DNA from 4 places in the Bacillus sp. 41-22 genome. Region 2 is predicted to be linked to each of the others. Evidence: riboswitches for the same ligand, from Rfam matches in the RefSeq annotation. Region 2 holds a riboswitch; each other region holds the start of a gene.
What was found. Region 2 has a riboswitch for S-adenosylmethionine ahead of LCF45_RS01840 (methionine ABC transporter ATP-binding protein). Riboswitches for the same ligand answer to the same signal wherever they lie in the genome.

Region 1 (3,774 bases), 150 kb from region 2:
CGATTACAACAGATTGGAAACAGCATATTAAATCTGTAGATACAATCGTTTTAGCAATGCCGCCTGTCGCACATGAACAGCTATTAGCGGATCTATCCCCTCTTCTAACTAATCAATTTGTCGTGACAGTTGCTGCCGGAATCGGACCATCTTATCTAGAAGAAAGACTTCCCCAAGGGACACCTGTTGCTTGGATTATGCCAAATACAGCTGCTGGGATTGGAAAGTCTATCTCCTTATATACGACGGGACATTCTGTAGATGAAACACATCAAGAAACGTTACAACTTCTTTTAAAAGGTATCGGTACCTCACAGTTTTGTACCGAAGAGGAAGTTCACCAACTTACCGCAGTTACTGGTAGTGCACCCGCTTTTCTCTATCACTTTGCTGAAGGTTTAATTGAAGCAACGAAAAGCTATGGGATTGATGAGGAAACAGCAAAACACCTTGTCATTCAAATGATTGCTGGCTCTGCCGCTATGCTCCAGCAAAATCAGGATCCAGCTATGCTCCGCGAACAAGTAACAACACCAGGAGGCTCAACGGCTGAAGGCTTAAAAGTTCTATATGAAAATAATTTTTCAGAAGTCATTCAACAAGCAGTTGAAGCGACCAATAAAAAAGCTAGGGGGAATTAATATGACTTTAACAAGTTTAAACGACTATACAACATTACATAACGGCGTGAAAATGCCTTGGTTCGGCTTGGGTGTTTTTAAAGTTGAAGATGGTACAGAAGTAATTGATTCTGTAAAAGCAGCTATAAAAAATGGATACCGTAGTATCGATACTGCTGCGATATATAAAAACGAAGAAGGCGTTGGACAGGCAATTCAAGAATCTGGTATTCCTCGTGAAGAGTTATTCATCACTTCAAAAGTGTGGAATAGTGATCAAGGTTACGAGTCAACACTACAAGCATTTGAAACTACATTAGAAAAATTAGGTCTGGAATATTTAGATCTATATTTAGTACATTGGCCTGTAAAAGGAAAATACACTGAATCATGGAAAGCTTTAGAGCAGCTTTATAAAGATGGTCGTGTTCGTGCTATCGGTGTGAGTAATTTCCATATTCACCATTTGCAAGACGTATTTGAAATTGCAGAAATTAAACCAATGGTTAACCAAGTGGAATACCACCCACGTTTAGCACAAGAAGAATTACATGCCTTCTGTAAAGAACATAACATCCAGCTTGAAGCTTGGTCACCATTAATGCAGGGGCAGCTACTTAATCACCCAACATTACAAGAAATCGCTACGAAATATAATAAATCGACTGCACAAGTTATTTTACGTTGGGATCTACAAAATGAAGTTGTAACAATCCCTAAGTCTATTAAAGAACACCGCATTATTGAAAATGCAAACATCTTTGACTTTGAATTAAGCTCGGATGATATGAAAGCAATTCAAGCTTTAAATGAAAATCATCGCGTTGGTCCAGATCCAGATAACTTTAACTTCTAGTAGGGAAACCACTGCCATATGCAGTGGTTTTTTTAAAAAAATAAAACTGAAAATTCAAACTATATCCCATTTGATTGACACTTCATTATCTAAGGTGTAAGATTTTGAATTATCAAAGAAACACAAAAATTAATAAAATTTATTTGTTTACTCATTGTATCAAGAGAGGTGGAGGGACTGGCCCTTTGAAACCTCGGCAGCAGGTTCATTTTGAATACTGTGCCACTTCCTGCAAGCTTTGTGCTTGAAAGATAGAATGAGGGACTTCGTTTATATACGGGTGCATAACTTGTACGTAAAAATCCCTCTTTCTCAATACGAAAAGAGGGATTTTTTGTTTTTCATTTCCCTCATCATCATCCAATCTTATTAACTATTTAGGAGGAAAATCAAATGAAAAAGAAGTTTGTACCCGGTATTGCATCAGTTGTAGGAGTAAGTATTTTATTATCTGGTTGCGGTAGTTATAAAAACGAAGCGAGCGGAGCAAATGCAAAAGATGAGGCACCTAGTAAGCAAGTTTTAAACTTATCTTCTCCTACTGAGATTCGAACAATGGATACGGCTCGTGCTACAGATACTGATTCTGGTCAAGTAATGAGAAACGTATTTGAAGGTTTATACAATCTTGGTGAAGGTAATAAACCTGTTCCTGGCGTTGCGAAATCTCATGAAGTAAGTGCTGATAAAACGAAATACACATTCCATTTACGAGATTCAAAATGGTCGAACGGCACACCTGTAACAGCGAAAGATTTTGTCTTCGCTTGGCAAAGAGCTGTCGATCCAGCAACAGCTTCTGAATATGCTTTTTTATTCCTGGATATTAAAAACGCTAAAAAAATTAATAGCAAAGAACTCCCATCCGATCAACTTGGTATAAAAGCAGTTGATGACCATACGTTTGAAGTAGAATTAGAGCGCCCTGTTCCGTATTTTATTAGCTTAACGGCGTTCCCAACATTTCTACCAATCAACGAGGAATTCTTTAAAGCACAAGGTGATAAGTACGCTTTAGAAGATAACAAAATCTTGTACAACGGAGCTTTTACACTAAGCGATTGGAAGCATGAACAAAGCTTTAAATTTAAGAAAAACCCTACCTATTGGGATAAAGATAATGTCAAACTCGAAGAAATCAATTTCAACGTTGTGAAAGAGAAATCAACAGAAGTAAATTTATTCGAATCCAAACAATTAGACCGTATAAAACTAACATCTGACTTCGTTGATAAATATAAAAAGGATGCTAACTTTAAAGAACGTCCGAACGTAGGGGTACAGTTTTTACGTATGAATCAGCAAAACAAAGTACTTCAAAACGTTTCTGCACGCCAAGCAATCGATCAAACAATTGATCGAAAATCTTTTGTAAATACGTTATTAAATGATGGCTCTACACCAACCTTTAGTCTCGTGCCGAAAAACTTTGCAAAAGGGCCTGATGGAAAAGACTTCCGTACTGCAAACGGCGATTTAACAAAAGTTGATACAACATCTGCACAAGAATTATGGAAGAAAGCAAAAAAAGAACTTGGTTCTGAAAAGATAACATTAGAATTATTAACAAGTGATGGTGACCTTGAGAAGAAAACTGGTGAGTTCCTAAAAGGACAACTAGAAAAGAATTTAGATGGCTTAACGGTAAATATAAAACCGCAACCACGTAAACAACAAGTTTCACTCTTATTAAAAGGTGACTACGAGATTGGAATTGACGGTTGGAGCCCTGACTTTGCTGATCCAATTACATTCCTTGAACTATTTACGACGAATAACCCTTACAATTTAGATCATTACTCTAATAAAGAGTTTGATGAGACAATTGAAAAAGTTAAAACTACTTTGGCTGGTGATGAAAAAGCTCGCTGGGAAGCGTTACTAGCATCAGAAAAAATCTTATTTAAGGACTCTGTTATCGCTCCTCTTTACCAAAAAGGAGAATCTTATTTAGAGCGTTCTTATGTGAAAGGCATTGTGCAAGTAGACTTTGCAGGTCAATTAAACTTCAAATGGGCAAAAATTGAAAAATAAAGTGAAACTTTAATCAGCCCTCACCAATCGGGCTTTTACGGGCAGTTGATCCCCCCTAACTTCTTTGCTTTCACTGAATTTTGAGGCGAGGATCTTACTGCCCGTTAATGCGGGATAAAATGCAACTTAGATCATCGTGTTCTCACCCACCCCCATTGTTTTTTTAGCAAAATATATTAAAAGCAGATTCCCTAATATGAGGAACTCTGCTTTTTCAATATATTATTCCAAGAAATTAACACTCCACTTTTTATTATTGACATA
Region 2 (3,774 bases):
TCAGCATTCGGATTCTCAGGACAAAAATGTTCTGCATGTTCTCGTGCAGTAATCCATGAAGATGTATACGATCATGTATTAAATCGTGCTGTTGAATTAACAAAAGAATTAACAGTAGGTAACCCAGATGCAAAAGATATTAACATGGGACCTGTTAATGACCAAGCTGCATTCGATAAAGTAATGAGCTATGTTGCAATTGGTAAAGAAGAAGGTAAAATCGTATCAGGTGGCGAAGGAGACGATTCTAAAGGCTGGTTCATCCAACCAACAATCGTTGCTGATGTTGCAGAAGATGCTCGCTTAATGAAAGAAGAAATCTTCGGACCAGTAGTAGCATTCTGTAAAGCAAAAGACTTTGATCATGCACTTGCAATTGCAAACAATACAGAATACGGTTTAACAGGAGCAGTTGTTACTAACAACCGTGACCATATTGAAAAAGCACGTGAAGACTTCCACGTTGGTAACTTATACTTCAACCGTGGATGTACTGGTGCAATCGTAGGTTACCAACCATTCGGTGGCTTTAACATGTCTGGTACAGACTCTAAAGCTGGTGGCCCTGATTACTTAGCGCTTCACATGCAAGCAAAAACTACTTCTGAAACTTTATAAGAAATAGTAGAAAAGATCTTCACAGACTGTGAAGATCTTTTCTTTTTGAGAAACTCTCTATAATAGAAGCTAGTTAATTTCAATCAAGAAAGGTTTCTAAATATTACTATTTTTTCTTTTGGATTAGTTAAACCTTGTTAATATCGGGATAAACATGAAAATAGAAACAAAACAGCGAGAAAAATTGACTTATTAGTCATATTTTTTAGTATTCATTTTGAGGATTTCCTGTATAATACAATTTGAAAGAAAATCTATGGTTAGACAAGAGAACACTCCTTTCGGCTTTGCTAACTGAAAGGAGTGTTTTTTTTAGGTCGCTAAAAACTCTTCTGTACTCATTATATTTGCGTATACTCCATTTAAACTCGCCAAAATTGTATTATGAATATAAACAGCTGGTATAGTAGCATTCTTAAATGAAAGATCTTTTGTAGCACAAGCATCGTGTATTACGGTACAGTGAAGACCAAAATCAAAAGCAGCTCTTACTGTAGCATCAATACACATATGGGTCATCATCCCGCATATTACGACGTGCTCAATTCCTGAACGTTGTAATTGTTCTAGAAGATCAGTTTCTCGGAAGCTATTTGGATAATGTTTAAGGATAACGGTTTCCTCTCTAAGTGGACGGACATTTTCGTGAATATGGACACCTTCTGTATTGGGTAGGAAAAAAGTAGCGCTATCTTTTATAGCTACATGTTGGATATGAAAAATAGGTTCGTTTCTTATTCTAAAATGTTGTAGTAGCTGACTAGCATATTCACTTGCTTCTACTGGATTACGTAATTCCATCATTCCGCTTGGAAAATAATCATTTTGAATGTCGACGAGCAAAAGAGCTGTTTTCATATATCTATCTTCCTCCGATTTCATATTCAAATAATGTTATTCAATGAATAGAGAAGATTCTCCTTTTTAAAAGTATGAGTGAGAAGGATTTTACATAACTTTAAAAATCACTATTGTATTGTTACTTCTTATTTAAAAATTTAAATAGAGAAATAATTAATATTTTTCCGAAAAATGTATTGACTCTCATTATTCTGAGTTCTATAATAAGACTTAATTAAACGACAATTAAATCGATACACTCTTATCCAGAGAGGTGGAGGGACTGGCCCTACGATACCTCAGCAACGGGTTTTTTTAATACCGTGCTAACTCCAGCAAGCCTATAAAGGCTTGGAAGATGAGAAGATGTGAATGAGTACATATAAAAGTGCTCTCCTTCTTATCTTTTATTACTGATAAGGAGGAGAGCACTTTTTATTTTACCTCGAAAGCTCTACTTCAAGTTTTACAGCATATAGGAGGGAAGAAAATGATTTCTTTTAACAATGTAAGTAAAGTATATGAATCAGGTGGGCAATCTGTTCATGCGGTTGAGGATGTAACGCTGTCAGTTGAAAAGGGCGAAATTTTTGGCATTATCGGATTTAGTGGTGCTGGAAAGAGTACGCTATTACGTTTAGTAAATATGTTAGAAAGACCAACTGCAGGAACAATTTCAATAGATGATAAAGATATTACATCATTATCGGCGAAAGAATTGCGGACACTAAGACAAAGAATTGGGATGATTTTCCAAAGTTTCAATCTATTTAATTCAAGAACGGTGTTTGGGAACATTGCTTATCCATTAAGGTTAGCGAAATTGCCAAAGAATGAGATAAAAGAAAGAGTGAATGAACTACTAAAATTTGTTGGTTTAGAAGATAAAGCGAACTATTATCCAGAACAGTTATCAGGTGGGCAAAAGCAGCGTGTTGGGATTGCAAGAGCACTTGCGACATCACCCGATATTCTCATATGTGATGAGGCAACATCAGCTTTAGATCCGGAAACAACAACAGAAATCTTAAATTTATTAAAGAAAGTAAATAGAGAGTACAATTTAACGATTCTACTTATTACACATGAAATGCACGTTGTGAAAGAAATTTGTCACCGTGTAGCCGTTATGGAAAAAGGAAAAGTAATTGAAGAAGGAAAACTGTTTGACGTTTTCACACAACCAAAAACAAAGACAACTCAAAATTTTGTACGCTCTGTTATTAATGATCACTTACCAGAAAGTGTTCTAGCGAAAATTCAAAACGGAGGTCAGATTTATCGCCTGACTTTTACTGGGGAAGAGACAGGGCAGCCTGTACTATCATATATTGCGAAAAACTATAACGTCGATGTAAATGTTCTTTATGGAAATATTATTGAACTCCAAAATGTGCTATTTGGAAATCTTCTTGTAGAACTACAAGGTGAACAGAAAGAAATTCAAAAAGCATTACAACATCTAAGACTGCAAGTGCAGCTGAAGGAGGTAGAAGCTCATGCGAGTTGATTGGAGTATATTTTGGCCTCGCATATTAGATGCGACGGGGGATACCCTCTTAATGGTAATTGTAACCCTTATATTTGCTACAATTCTCGGTATACCTCTAGGTTTACTGTTGTATGTAACGAGAAAAGGAAATTTTTTAGAAAATAAATGGGTCTTTTCTATTCTTAATATCATAATTAATACAATTCGTCCGGTTCCATTCATTATCTTTTTAGTAGCTTTAAGCCCACTAACAAGAAGTGTTATTGGAACGACGATTGGAACGGCTGCAGCAATCTTCCCAATGACGTTAGTTGCATCAATTGGTATTGCTAGAATGGTTGAAACCAATCTTGTTTCTGTTCCGAAAGGAGTAATTGAAGCAGCACAAGCAATGGGCGCTTCACCACTTAGAATTGTTTTTGAAATCCTCGTACCAGAAGCTTTAGCACCATTGATCCTAGGTGTCACGTTTATGACGGTCGGTTTAATTGAATTTTCTGCAGTCGCAGGACTTGTCGGTGGTGGCGGTCTTGGTGACTTAGCAATGACATATGGTTATCAACGCTTTGATACGTCAGTTATGTTTGTAACGGTCGTTTTACTTATTATTCTTGTACAGGTGGCTCAAAATTTAGGGAACTACTTTGCGAAAGTCTTTTTACGCAGATCATAAAAAGGAAGAGGGGAAAAGAAAATGAAGAAAATTTTAGCATTTGCATTATCAGCGATCGTAGGAATTACAGCATTAAGCGGCTGCTCAGGTGGAGACACAGGTGCAGGAGCGAAAGAGAAAGTAGTTCGCGTCGGTGTAACTGGAACAGATG
Region 3 (3,774 bases), 670 kb from region 2:
TCAATATATTGCTGGATTAAAGTAATTCCATCAATGGGTTCTTCAAATGTCGGACCATCCAAATATTGTTCTAAAGTATCAATAGAATGAAAAAGTTGAACACCAAGGCCTTTACCTGCACGGTTATGTTTTGTAATGAATGGCACTTCCCCTAACTCCTTTGCTGCTTTTACTATATTATCACGGCCAACAGCACCAATTGTTTTCGGCACTTGTATCCCAAAATTTCTTAATGCTGCATATTGATTCAATTTACTTACTTCAAGGCGTAATGCACGAGACCCATTAAATACTGTTCGTCCGTATCCCTCTAGCCAAGCAAGAACTCCTTCAGTCAACTCAGGTGCATATCGATGCCCTCTCGTATGTGAAGAAGCACTCATACGGCTATAAAAAACACCTTGGGGAGGTTCTTTTTCTAACGAAAGTGTTCCTTCATTTAAAAACCATTCCTCATAAGGTAACTCCAGTTCTTCCAATCTTTTCACCAAATGATCCGTCCATTCCTTATTCTCATGTAATATGTAAATTTTACTCATTTGTAATCAATTCCTTTCTTTTTGCTTCAACTAATGGCATCACTTTTTCAGAAAATCGTTTCATCTCTTCAAGCTGTGGAGAAAATTGTAAAAGTAATAACGTAACACCCACTTTTTCAAAAGCAAGTATCCTTTCTGCAATTTGTTCTGGTGTTCCGATTAAATTAGGACGTAATCCACGATTAGATACGGAATAATCATTGAGCTTCACTTGCTGTTCCAAATGCGACTTACTAATAAAATCTTGGTAACCCGCATAACCTAAAGCATCGTCTTTCACATCCGTTATACGTCTCCATTCTTCTAATGCCTCTTCTTCTGTATCACGACAAATGACGTAAGCCGCGAGCCCGAATGACTGCAATGGCTCCTCTGTAACTTTCTTTCTACGATTCTTCATATCTTCTATTTTCACAAATACTTCTTCCACTGTTCCCCCATGCATTACATATGCATCCGCGTGATTTACAATGACCTCTTTTCCTCTCTCACTCTCACCACCTGCATAAAGCTTAATTCCTTGTTTCTGCACAGGTTTTGGACTTAAATGTGTATGATGAAGCTCATAAAAGTTCCCTTTATAAGAAAACTCTTCTTCTTTCCAAAGCTCTTTCAAAACTGTTACAAATTCCTCTGTGCGATCATACCGTTCATCATGTGCGGTAAATACCCCGCCGTACTGCTTCGCTTCTTCTTCCCACCATGCTGAAACTACATTTAATGTAAAACGGCCATTACTTAATTGATCGATATTTGCTGCCATTTTCGCTGTAACTGCTGGATTGTGGAAGCCAGGTCTTACAGCTGTCATAATCTCTAATCGATCCGTTACCGCAGCAAGTGCTGCCGCAGTTGTCCACGCTTCTAAACTTGGTGCTGAAACACCTTTTATATCATTTAAATTTAATTCTGCTATAAGTGTTGTTGAAAAACCTAATTGTTCTGCCGCTTGCGCTGTTTGTTTTGCATACTCAAACGTAGGCGGCATAGATTCATCATCTACATTTCGAAGCCATCCCCCAAAAATCGGCAACCAAAAACCATACTCCACTACCTATTCCCCCTTTATCTTTTAACCATAAAAAAAGCTACTCTTAACGAAATAAGAGTAGCCTTCTTGACTAAATGAACCGCCCTTATCTTTCAGGTGTTTTTCACCTGCAGGATTTGGCACCTTTCGTCTAAAACGAGGTTGCCGAAGTTTCATAGGGCCCGTCCCTCCACTTCTCAACATAAGAATTGTTTGATTTCCATTTATTATAATCATCAGAATAATAAAAATCAATCGTTTAATACTTATTTTTCCGATAAACATTAAATGATATATGAAACATCATATTGTTATAGAGATTTATAGGGTATTATGTTGTTTTACTTGCGGATATATAAAGGGCTATGTTGTATCATGTCGAAAACATCATTTATAACCAAGTTGCTTTACTTCTATCTTAAAAACACAGAAAAATAAATATCAATCAAATGAGGTGTTAGTAACATGAAAAATAAACGATGCGAGAATTGTGGTTCTACTACATTTAAAGAAGGAAGGATTGGATCTGCTTATCATGCATATGTTTGTGAGGATGAATCTAGTAGATTCTTTTCAGGAGGGAAACGTTCCAAACTATTAACCACATTTTGTTTAGAGTGCGGTGAGGTGCAATCATTTAGAGTTGAAAAACCGGAGATATTTAAAGAATAAAATAATACTAATTACATATTTACAGTAGGAATGATAACAACGGACGATTTCGCTACAACTAGAGTAAATACACCAATCATATTAATAAAAAACAAGAATAAGGTGTCTAAAGGACCCCCTATTTTGAGCCAATAATGAGACATTATGTTAATCTTATATGTATAGTTGCACAAAATTGAGAAACTTAAGGAGACAGATCAATTTTATGAGAAAATCATTCATATTACTTACTTTAATTCTAGTATTAGTCAGTGTTACGGCTGCTTGTACACAAGATAAAAAAGATAGTGCCGTTGAAAATGGTCCAATAGAAGAACCAACCGCAAAAAATGAAAATGAAGAATTAATAAATTTTGAAGAAAAAGAAGATATGAGCCGCTTGGAACAAGGTATTTTATTAGTTGGTGAGAGTGTTAAAGGAGGCTATTACTTGGCCACCGTTCAAAGTGCATATTTAAATGCTAACAACGATTCCGTCGTTGTTAATGTCTCTGTAAAAAATGTACGAGGTCAAACGATTGGACTATCAGAATTAAAATATAACCTAAAAGATGAAAAAGACGGAAAGGCCTATGAAGGCAAGGTGCTTGACCAAAACCCTTCTGATATACAAGTTAAACCAAATGAAACAGTAGAATTGAAAATAGCTTTTGAAGTACCAAGTACCACAGATGAATATATGTTCTATATTGAAAGCTCTTTAGACCCTCTAGAAACAAACTGGAAAATTGATAAGCTGCAATCACAAAAAAACTAAATCTAAAATACAATATAAAAGTCCCTCTACCTAAGGCAGAGGGACTTTCTAATTACTATCTCAAACTACCCGCAATCTCCGTAAAGATAACTCCAAGTGCATGTGCACCTGCATCTGGATAGCCTAAGCTTCTTTCACCAACTGTACCAGCGCGACCCATACGAGCTACGATTTCTTTCGTATACTCTGCTCCTTTAACCGCTGCTTCTGCTCCTTTTTCAAAGGCAGTTTTCACGTCTACTTCGTTTGAAGCGCTAGCTAACCAAGAATCTACACATGGAGCAAGTGCATCAACAAGCGTTTTATCACCAACTACCGCTCCTCTACCGAATGATCTTTCACCGATAGATTGTATGCCTTGAAGTGCTGCTTGCAGCATTTCAGCGAACTCTTTAGCTGTTAGCTCACGTTTTTCGCCTGCCGCTTTACTAGCTGCGCGGAATGCTCCGCCCCAAATTGGACCAGAAGCGCCGCCGCAATGTTCCATAATAATCATTGAACAACCGTCAAGGAATGATCCAATCGTTACATTCTCTTGTCCTAAAATAGAATGCCACTCACGCTTTAATTGCTTAAATCCTTTTGCAACACTCATTCCGAAGTCGCCGTCACCTGCATGTGTATCTAACTCACAGAACGGTACTTCATTTTTAATAATAATGTCACTCATTTTATCAACGAGATAGATCATGTTATTTAATGTAATGACATTATTTTTAATAACAGCGTGCTCTTCCGCTGTTTCTATTTCGAAGGAAACTTCCTTCTCTTCTACA
Region 4 (3,774 bases), 830 kb from region 2:
AAAAATATGCAGAAATGACAAACCAAGACTAATTATAGTCGAAGAAAAAGGACAGCCTTTGTGCTGTCCTTTTTTATGTTGTGTACATAATGAATTTAAAAACATATATATTAATTATTATGTAGGAGAACGTTTTTGAAAAACTTTTTTCATGTAGGCTTCATGCTGAGCAAGCCGCTTGAGCTTTTCTTTTGCAAAAATAAACAGGAAACAACATGAAAATAACGAATATACTATATACTAAGTTAAAGGTTGTATAGTATATGGTGATCGGGTGATGACATATGATTTATGTGGAAAAAGTCATTATTGTAGAAGGTAAATCGGATAGAAGAAAGATTGAATCTATTATTCGTGAACCAGTGGAAATTGTTTGTACAAATGGTACAATTGGTTTGTCGAAAATGGATGAGCTCATTGATCAATTTTTTGATAAGGACGTATATGTGCTAGTGGATGCTGATGATGCAGGAGAAAAGTTAAGGAAACAATTCCGAAAAGAATTTCCGCAAGCAGAGCATATTTATATTGATCGCTCGTATCGCGAGGTGGCGACTGCACCTTCTTCACATTTAGCAAATGTATTATGGGGAGCAGACATTGACGTTTATACAGAATATTTACGGTAAGGAATGATAGAAGTGATTGATTGGACAGGTGCCGAAGCTACAGCCCTAATAGGAAATGAAGAAAAAACAGTGTTATATGTGTATACACCAATGTGTGGAACATGCCAATTGGCAAAGAAGATGTTAACGGTCGTTGAGATGACGATTGAAGATTTGAAAATTGGAATGTTAGATTTAAATTATGCCCCGCATTTAGCGAAAGAGTATGGGATAGAAAGTGTACCGTGTTTACTTATTTTTGAAAATGGGACACTGATGAAGAAAATATATGCATTTCATTCGGTTGAATATTTATATACGGAATTAAAGTAGGCGGCAAAGTTTTTGCCGCCTCGACATATTTCTTGGGAAATATGTCGACATGCGTGATAGATACAGTATTTGTCGAGCGAAAATAACAGGATTGCCCTTTAATAAGAGGGAATGGTATGTAATAGAAAGTGATATGAGGGATGTGGTTTAGGATGAAATTATATTCTTTGCTTCAATCATTTGTAAATTACGCTAATGGTCAATATCATTTAGAACCGCTTTTAAGGCAAGGAGAAAGAACTGTTAATTTTCGTTTTGGAGATGAATGCTGTTCGTTACAAATTTCAAGAGATTATATAGAACTTTTGAAAGAGGCGAGAGGAACGGAACAAATCGTTTGTTTAGAGGAAGAGGATGTACAAAAGTTAGTGACTGGAAATATGAGGTTGCAAAAGTTAATGAGTGATGGACGGGTACAATATTCTGGAACGTATCGAACGATGTTATTAGTTGAATCGATGTTTCATATATGTAAACCGATGTCAGTCGGAGCTTAAAATTCTGAAGTTTCTTTTTTTACGAAAATTTCTGTTGACAGAGCGTGTGGATATTGATACAATTCAATTCATAAAATATAGACAATTTCATAAATTTTAAATCAGACGAAAATTTAATCTGATTTCTCTTATTAAGAGAGGTGGAGGGACTGTGCCCTGTGAAGCCCGGCAACCGTCAACTTATGTTGAAATGGTGCCAATTCCTGCAAAGCAAATGCTTTGAGAGATGAGAGAGAGGGATAATGTTGTTATATACGCATATAAACCTTTCTGCTTCTCTAGAAGCGGAAAGGTTTTTTGTTGTTTGAATGCGGAGGACATTCAAATAATAAGAGGAGCTATAACGATGGACTACACGCATGAAAAATAAAAAAATGCGGAGTCTATCCAAAGTTTTATGAAATCTAGCTCCAGCGGCTAGAACAGTCGGTCGTTTCATCCCTTCCTATGAGGCAAAAAGCGCCTCTACGTCTGGGATTCCAACGCCCTCTTGTTCTAAGCGAGCCGCTTGCGCTTTTTATTTAAAAAAGGGGTGAACATCATGATCTTATTAGAAAATGTAAAGAAAATATATAAGGCAAAAAGCGGTGATGTCACTGCTGTAGATAACGCCAACTTAAAAGTAGATAAGGGTGAAATATTTGGTGTTATTGGATATAGTGGCGCTGGGAAAAGTTCGTTAATCAGATTGTTTAATCAGTTAGAGAAACCAACTTCTGGCCAAATTACAATTGCGAATCGTGTGATTTCAGCGATTACTGGAAATGAACTTCGTAAGGCAAGACAAGAAATCGGAATGATTTTTCAGCATTTCAACTTACTTTGGTCACGAACTGTGCGTGAAAATATCGCATTCCCACTTGAAATTGCAGGTGTCGATAAGGCGGAGAGAAGAAAACGTGTCGATGAGTTAATTCATCTTGTTGGATTAGAAGGAAGAGGAGACGCGTACCCATCTCAGCTAAGTGGTGGACAAAAGCAGCGCGTCGGGATTGCAAGAGCGTTAGCAAATAATCCACAAGTACTTTTATGTGATGAAGCAACGTCAGCTCTTGATCCGGAAACGACAGATCAAATTTTAGATTTATTGTTAGATATTAATAAGCGTCTCGGCTTAACAATTGTATTGATTACGCATGAGATGCACGTTATTCGCAAAATTTGTAATCGAGTTGCTGTAATGGAAAAAGGGAAGATCGTAGAAACGGGTCCAGTACTTGACGTATTCCGTAATCCACAGCAAGACATTACAAAACGATTTGTACAGCAGTTAACTGATTCTGAAGATACAAATGAAACGATTGAAAGTTTAATAGAAAAGTATCCAGATGGAAAAGTAATTCGTTTGCAGTTTGTCGGTGAAGCGGTAGAAAGACCGGTACTTCAAAGGTTAATGCAGCGCGGTGATATAGAAGTTAGCATTTTGCAAGGAAATATCGCGCAAACGAATAACGGATCTTACGGAAGTTTAGTCGTTCATTTAAATGGTGAAGAAACAGCGATCCAGCAAGCAATAGAAGGGATTCATCAAGATCAAGTAGAGCTGGAGGTGATTGCACATGGATAAGTTAATCGCAAATATTGATTGGAATCAAATGTTAGAAGCAACTGGTGAAACGTTATATATGACGGCAATCGCAGCACTTGCCACATTTGTTTTAGGACTTATTTTAGGACTATTACTCTTTATGACAGCGAAAGATAATTTATGGGAAAATAAAGCGATTAATACGGTGATTGGAGCGTTCGTAAACATTTTCCGTTCTATACCGTTCATCATTTTAATTATTTTATTAATCCCGTTCACAAAGATTCTTCTTGGAACAATACTCGGAGCGAGTGCAGCGCTGCCAGCTTTAATTATTGGAGCGGCACCATTTTACGCGAGAATGGTTGAAATCGCGCTTCGTGAGATTGATAAAGGTGTAATTGAAGCTTCAAAAGCGATGGGAGCAAAAACAAGCACAATTATTTTGAAGGTGTTAATTCCAGAATCGTTACCAGCGTTAGTATCTGGTATTACGGTTACGACTATTGCTTTAGTAGGCTATACAGCAATGGCAGGTGTTGTTGGTGCTGGTGGTCTTGGAACACTTGCTTACTTAGAGGGATTCCAGCGTGGAAATAACGATGTAACAATCGTTGCGACAATTTGTGTATTACTCGTTGTATTTTTAATTCAGTGGATTGGTGATAGTTTAACGACTCGAATAGATAAAAGATAATGAAAACAGGGGGATATTTCAAATGAAAAAATTATTACTTACAGCACTTATTTCAACTTCAATTTTTGGGTTAGCTGCTTGTGGCGGGAAAGATAAAGATGAAAAGAAACT

Region 1: another riboswitch for S-adenosylmethionine. It lies ahead of LCF45_RS01100 (peptide ABC transporter substrate-binding protein); the one in region 2 lies ahead of LCF45_RS01840 (methionine ABC transporter ATP-binding protein).
Region 3: another riboswitch for S-adenosylmethionine. It lies ahead of LCF45_RS05090 (LLM class flavin-dependent oxidoreductase); the one in region 2 lies ahead of LCF45_RS01840 (methionine ABC transporter ATP-binding protein).
Region 4: another riboswitch for S-adenosylmethionine. It lies ahead of LCF45_RS24645 (methionine ABC transporter ATP-binding protein); the one in region 2 lies ahead of LCF45_RS01840 (methionine ABC transporter ATP-binding protein).

Annotation. Positions count from the first base shown of each region.
Region 1 covers NZ_CP084035.1:190,599-194,372, reverse strand. Annotated here, with positions in the region: gene proC (pyrroline-5-carboxylate reductase) at 1-641, shown strand, start outside; gene LCF45_RS01105 (aldo/keto reductase) at 643-1,476, shown strand; SAM riboswitch class I at 1,630-1,734, shown strand; gene LCF45_RS01100 (peptide ABC transporter substrate-binding protein) at 1,870-3,510, shown strand.
Region 2 covers NZ_CP084035.1:339,310-343,083, forward strand. Annotated here, with positions in the region: gene pruA (L-glutamate gamma-semialdehyde dehydrogenase) at 1-618, shown strand, start outside; gene LCF45_RS01835 (cysteine hydrolase family protein) at 931-1,476, opposite strand; SAM riboswitch class I at 1,718-1,823, shown strand; gene LCF45_RS01840 (methionine ABC transporter ATP-binding protein) at 1,949-2,968, shown strand; gene LCF45_RS01845 (methionine ABC transporter permease) at 2,958-3,623, shown strand; gene LCF45_RS01850 (MetQ/NlpA family ABC transporter substrate-binding protein) at 3,645-3,774, shown strand, end outside.
Region 3 covers NZ_CP084035.1:1,004,806-1,008,579, reverse strand. Annotated here, with positions in the region: gene LCF45_RS05095 (ATP-grasp domain-containing protein) at 1-539, opposite strand, end outside; gene LCF45_RS05090 (LLM class flavin-dependent oxidoreductase) at 532-1,590, opposite strand; SAM riboswitch class I at 1,673-1,778, opposite strand; gene LCF45_RS05085 (hypothetical protein) at 2,035-2,241, shown strand; gene LCF45_RS05080 (DUF4352 domain-containing protein) at 2,447-2,998, shown strand; gene dhaK (dihydroxyacetone kinase subunit DhaK) at 3,054-3,774, opposite strand, start outside.
Region 4 covers NZ_CP084035.1:4,768,418-4,772,191, reverse strand. Annotated here, with positions in the region: gene gcvH (glycine cleavage system protein GcvH) at 1-32, shown strand, start outside; gene LCF45_RS24660 (toprim domain-containing protein) at 285-629, shown strand; gene LCF45_RS24655 (thioredoxin family protein) at 633-941, shown strand; gene LCF45_RS24650 (hypothetical protein) at 1,094-1,438, shown strand; SAM riboswitch class I at 1,564-1,671, shown strand; gene LCF45_RS24645 (methionine ABC transporter ATP-binding protein) at 1,980-3,005, shown strand; gene LCF45_RS24640 (methionine ABC transporter permease) at 2,998-3,663, shown strand; gene metQ (methionine ABC transporter substrate-binding lipoprotein MetQ) at 3,686-3,774, shown strand, end outside.